2 regions of the Ferdinandcohnia sp. SAFN-114 genome follow, and region 1 is predicted to be linked to the other one. Evidence: predicted binding sites of a transcription regulator. Region 1 holds the regulator's gene; the other holds the start of a gene.
The links. Region 1 encodes CtsR, which represses protease genes until heat stress. Its sites were predicted from a motif close to ATGGTCAATAAAGGTCAAACA; they were not measured.
Positions count from the first base shown of each region.

Region 2: ACR65M_RS04625 (ATP-dependent Clp protease ATP-binding subunit) is a predicted target of CtsR. The motif match lies at 1,897-1,917, and genes of this name have one in related genera.

Region 1 is NZ_JBPFDQ010000020.1:64,076-67,295, forward strand. Features, by position in the region: gene mcsB (protein-arginine kinase McsB) at 1-507, opposite strand, end outside; gene mcsA (protein-arginine kinase activator protein McsA) at 511-1,056, opposite strand; gene ACR65M_RS08815 (CtsR family transcriptional regulator) at 1,235-1,696, opposite strand; gene ACR65M_RS08820 (MgtC/SapB family protein) at 1,876-2,577, opposite strand.
Region 2 is NZ_JBPFDQ010000009.1:48,444-51,663, forward strand. Features, by position in the region: gene ACR65M_RS04625 (ATP-dependent Clp protease ATP-binding subunit) at 1-1,818, opposite strand, end outside; gene ACR65M_RS04630 (YkvI family membrane protein) at 2,067-3,098, shown strand; gene ACR65M_RS04635 (helix-turn-helix domain-containing protein) at 3,214-3,220, opposite strand, start outside.

The sequences.
Region 1 (3,220 bases):
CGGGCAGCTGGTTAAATAACCTCTTGTTTCATCAAACGCGTAATCGACATGCTCTTCAATCCAATCATCCAGGTTGTTTGCAACCCGTAAAGCTTCCGATAATTGTAACCCTGGGAATAAACATTGTATTCGAATATGGTCTTCTTCATTAATCATAATGCTAATTTCTTCATTTTCAGATAAAAGACAAGCTCCATACGTAGAGTCCTCAGCTAAATGTGGACTAATCAAATGTTTTTCAACAAGTACCCTCTTTTCAATTGGTTGGAGCTCCATCATTTTTAATAATTCCATTTCTCCAATTGAAGGAAAACTCTTCCCTGAAAAGCCCTTTTGGAAGACTTCCACAATTTGTTGAGCTTCTTCATTTGAATACACCGTTGAAAAGGGGACATTTTTCAAATTTCGAGCAAGCCTGATCCTTGAACTTAAGACAATATCCGAATCCGGCCCTTCTTGACTCATCCAAGAGCTTAAGGCTTGATTGATAAAATGTTCAAGTGACATTGATTATACCTCCCCCTCTTTGTAACCACCTAGCTTTTTCTCTAAAGCCCTTACGTGGTCACGAACTTCTGCAGCCTTTTCAAATTCCTCTAGGGAAATATACTCCTGCATCTTATGCTTTAATTGTTCAATCTCTTTCCGGATATGGAAGGAGCCTCCGATTCGTTTTGGTATTTTCCCTGTATGATGTGTATTACCACTATGCAGACGTTTTAAGATTGGGGTAAGTTGTTTTTCAAAGGTTGGATAGCAATGCGAGCAGCCAAACCGACCTACCTTTGCAAATTGTTGAAAAGTCATTTTACAGTTACTACATTGTAAAATCTCATTTTGTTGAAAAGCATTTTGCTTTGAACCTGCAAGTGGTTCAAATTGTAGAAGTCCTGCTAATAAGTTATCTATTGAAAAGCCAGATGTGCCTGGAAACATAAACATCTCACTTTTTTCTTGAGCACAATGTTCACATATATGAACCTCTGTCTTTTCACCGTTAATAATCTTTGTAAAATGTAATGTGGCAGGACGTTGATTGCATTCTTGGCATATCATGGTAAGCACCTTCCTACTTAATCAAATGCGCCTTGGCGTATTTGTGCCCGATTTTTTTAGGCCCACATGAAGTGGGTCACAAAGACGTTGCCACAGGATGTGGCGTTCTTAGTCTTTAATCCTATGCTCGAAAAATTACCTTTAAGAAATCGTGGCATTCGCCGGTGGCTTTAACTTATTATCTATACATGAGGGATGTTAGCATTGCCTTTAGCATGCGTGCTCTCAACTCATCCCGATGAGGAAGCTCAATAAACAAGACGGAACGATCAATTACACTTAGCATGATCTTCGCCTCTCTTTTCGAGATTACTTCCTCCTCAATTAAACGCAAAATGACATCTTCTGCACTCGTTTGAGAAATCCGTTTGTCTATAAGGCGAACGAGTTGATTAATCAACTGAGAATCATTATTCGTTTTTACCTTCATAATACGAATATAACCCCCACCACCTCGTTTACTTTCAACTAAATAGCCTCTCTCTAAAGTAAATCGTGTATTTATTACATAGTTAATTTGAGATGGGACACATTCAAATTTATCGGCAATCTCACTTCTTTTTATTTCAACAATAGCTCGATCACTTGTATCAAGAACACTTTTAAGATATTGTTCGATGATATCAGATATATTCCTCATTATGACCACACCTCACCTTGACTTTGACTATATTTGACTATAACTATAATATAAAATGACCGCACTAATTTTTCAACTGTTTCGCTTTTCAAATCGAACGTCAAAATTATTTAGGCAATCATTTTCAAGGCATTTACTATCCTATACTTTCCAAATTTAGTACCCCTCTAAACACCAAATCAGAAAATTTTTTGCACCATTTCTTGTTTTGACAATTCTTCATACAATCGCAAACGTTCGTTTTTACTTCCGACCTCAACATCAATCGTGTACTGGCAATTATTATTAATTTTATCCTTCGAGTACTTAATGTTAAAATCCCTTACCCGGTAACCATTATCTTTAAATAGTTGTAAGATTGCAGAAAATGATGAAATATCTTCATTGATAATGATATGAACAACTTTTCTTTTTCTGGATTTAAAGAAGAATTCCTCAAATCGATTAAGGAAAATTAGACTCAGTAAAACAACGATTGTTGTTAATATGGCAGGAGCATACATGCCTAATCCGATAATTAACCCAAGACCGGCAACCACCCAAATGGAGGCAGCAGTTGTTAACCCCCGAACCGTTGCATCCCTTACAAGAATAGTACCGGCACCCAAAAATCCAATACCACTTATCACATAGGAAGGAATCCGTGCTGGATCAAAACGTACGTTTGTACTCATTTCTAAATAAGGCTGGAACCCGTAAATTGACATTAACATCATTAAACAGGAGCCGACCCCAACTAGCAAATGGGTACGAAACCCAGCAGGGTGCTTATGTACCTCTCTTTCCAAGCCGACTAACCCGCATAATAACGCGGCTAAAAAAATCCGTATCGACATCGTTAAAAATTCTTCTGTTTGGAACGATGCAATAAAATCAATCATGTTACATCCTCCCTTTTTATGTATATGCAAAAACCTTTTATTAGGTATAGGTATTCGATAGGCAACCTAAATCCCCTTTTTTAAACAAGAAAAAATTTAGTGTTTTATAATTATACGATTCATCAATTAAATTATGATTTCTTAGGACCCATTTTTTTAGAATAGTAATTAATACTTATAACTATGACATTTTTATCATAAACAAACTGATATAAATTATTGATATTCATTAGTATGTAAAATTTAACATGGTTTATGGGGGGTAAGATTGAAAACGGGCGGTTATGGGGATTCTGTGAGATATATTGGTATAGTATGTTTAAAGTAAATCAAAAGAGGCTCATCCGTACTGTTGGTGTATCGTTTATATGCTGATTGCGATATACCATTTATCGTTTTGCGACCTGGTGATGTATCGTTTAGGCCGTTTGCGGTATAACAATTATCGTTTCTCAATATGGCGATATACCGAATAAGCCATTTGCGGTATAGCACTTATCGTTTTGCGATATGGCAATATACCGATTAAGCCATTTTCGTTATACTATTTGTTGTTTCTCGATATGTTGATATACCGTTTAGGCCGTTTGCGATATACCATTAATGTACCGGTTTCTTTACTATTTTTCTATGCACAAAAAAA
Region 2 (3,220 bases), on a different contig from region 1:
GAAGAAGGAACCAAGTGACTCAAGGATTGATGATTCCTTGTAGGCATCTGTTTCAGCCTTTTCAAAGCCGACCGTAATTTTCTTAGGAGCGCCAACTCCGGCATTACTTGTCATGATAATGACTGTCTCTTTGAAACTTACAGTACGGCCTTGGCTATCTGTTAAACGACCATCCTCTAATATTTGTAGGAACATATGTTGAACATCTGGATGTGCCTTTTCAATTTCGTCTAAAAGGATGATGCTATAAGGATTACGACGTACTTTTTCGGTTAGTTGTCCAGCTTCCTCATGGCCGACATATCCAGGAGGTGAACCGATGATTTTAGACACTGAGTGTTTCTCCATATACTCACTCATATCGAGTCTAATCATCGCATCCTTTGAGCCGAAGAGCTCCTCAGCAAGTGTCTTCGTTAATTCTGTTTTACCTACCCCCGTTGGTCCAACGAAGAGGAAGGAACCAATAGGGCGATTTTTAGCCTTCAAACCAGCACGACTGCGACGTACTGCTTTCGCAACCTTTGATACTGCTTCATTTTGACCAATTACTTTTTTGGCAAGATTCTCTGCAAGTTGCTTCATCTTTTGTTGTTCATTTTCTTGTAGCTTACCAACAGGAATACCGGTTTTCTTTTCAATAATTTGTTGAATGTTTTCGACATCAATTACATGCTTTTCATTGTTTTCTGGATTATTTAATTGTTTTTCAAGCAGAATTTCTTGATGTCTTAGTTTTGCTGCTAATTCATAATTTTCTTCTCCAGCAGCTTTTTCTTTTTCCGCTGCAATTTTTGAAAGCTCTTCTTCAATATTTTTTGGATTTGTTCCACCTGATACAAGGTTCATTTTTGACCCTGCTTCATCAAGTAAGTCAATAGCTTTGTCTGGTAAAAATCGATCCTGAATATAGCGGTGTGATAATGTCACACATGCAAGGATTGCTTCGTCTGAATATTTTACACCATGGAAATCTTCATACTTCCCTTTTATTCCTTCAAGAATCTGAATTGCTTCATCAATCGATGGTTCCTCCACAGTAACAGGTTGGAAGCGGCGCTCGAGTGCAGCGTCTTTTTCAATTTCTCGATATTCTTTTAGAGTTGTGGCACCGACCACTTGAAGCTCACCACGTGCAAGAGCTGGTTTTAAAATATTTCCTGCATCCATTGATCCTTCTGCAGATCCTGCACCAACTAAAAGGTGAATCTCATCAATAAATAGAATAATATTTTTACGTTTTTGAAGCTCCGCAATTAATTGCTTCATTCGTTCTTCAAATTGACCACGGATTCCCGTGTTGGCAACTAATGAAGCGACATCTAGTAAGTAAACCTGTTTATTTGAAAGCTTGTTAGGTGCTTTTCCTTCAGCAATAAGTAGGGCTAATCCTTCTGCAATAGCAGTTTTACCTACACCCGGCTCCCCAATTAGAACGGGGTTGTTTTTATTACGACGGTTTAGAATTTCAATGACACGTTGGATTTCCTCATCACGGCCAATTACTGGGTCAATTAGTCCAGCTTTCGCCATTTGAGTAAGGTTCCGTCCAAATTGATCGAGAAGACCTCCGCCATTTCCACCGTGTTTTGTTTGTGTTTGTTGTTGGTTGATTCCATTTTGTTGACCGAAGGCATTGCCTTTAAATAGGTCATCAAATGTGAAATTAGGGAAACCGTTCAATCCTGAAGGTATTTTCATGTTGTTCTTCTCCTTCGCATAACACTCACTGCAAAGTTGAATTTGTCTCTTTTCGTGGTTAAGTTGTAGATGTAATTGAACAGTAGCTTCATTTTGATTACATGCTTGACAAATCATAAACAAATACCTCCTTGAATTTTTGACTATCTTTGACTAATAGGATAAATGAAATCGGTCATGCATGATGATTCGTAGTGTTTGACCATCTTTGACCTTCTGTCTACATTATACTTTGACCATTTTTGACTTTCAAGTGAAAAGGCCTAGCAATTTTTTCCGCTTGTTCCAAAATAATAGCTCGTCTTATTTATAGAACTTGTACATATATATCAAGTAATACAGATAAAACAATGAGGTGGCTATTTGTGCGAGGGAATTGGGGAGCAGCATTCCAGATTGGTGCTGTATATGTAGGAACAATCGTAGGAGCAGGCTTTGCAACAGGTAGAGAAATTGTCGAATTTTTTACCCAGCACGGTGTATATGGCTTGGTTGGAATCTGCATCAGCGGCTTCTTATTTATATGGTTAGGAACACGAATAATGATTATCGCAAACCGAATTCAAGCAAATTCATATAAGGAATTTAATGAATATTTATTTGGAAAAAAAATTGGGTTAATGGTGAATGCACTTATGCTTCTTGTCCTAATAGGAGTAACTTCCGTTATGCTTTCTGGTGCAGGAGCGGTTTTTCATGAACAATTGGGAATATCTTATCAGCTTGGAATCCTGTTAACGGGTGGGCTTTCAATCTTTGTTTTGACTTATGGAGTTAAAGGGTTATTTGGTGTGAACATGTTTGTTGTTCCAATTATGATATTCTTTAGTCTTGTTTTAGCAATAGAGGTCATAGCAAATGATGCAACGGGTCTATTGAGTCGGCCAGAAATCGAGTCGCATAGCGCTAAATGGCTGATTTCTCCGTTTTTATATTCCGCTTTTAATTTGACTATGGCAATGCCGGTATTAGTTCCGCTTGCAAAAGAAATTAACCATGAACATACATTAAGATGGGGCGGTTTTATCGGTGGTGGTGCGTTATGTCTTATTTTATTTACGAGCCATATATCATTATCCGCACTACCAAATGTAGAAAGTTTTGAAATCCCGATGGCTGAAGTAATGAAAAACGTCATGGCTGCGTTTTATTGGTTGTACATCCTGGTGATTTATGGAGAAATCTTTACGTCTGTGATCGGAAACCTATTTGGTCTTGAGCGCCAATTGAAAAATGTCTTGAAGCTTTCATCAATTTCAATTGTGTTTGGGATTCTATCAATAGCCTATTTGATAAGTCAATTAGGTTATGGCTCCTTGATTTCTTTCTTATATCCATTGTTTGGGTACATGAGTTTGATTTTATTAGTACTGTTGGCAAGACCGATGAAGCGCTAACCGAGGGAATAATCAAAACCTGGATAAATGAAACTATATAAGAGGAAAAATAAAGAGGTATAATCAACCTCTTTATTTACTTTTTTAGAGTGATTAACGGTAACTACTTAAATAACTAATGT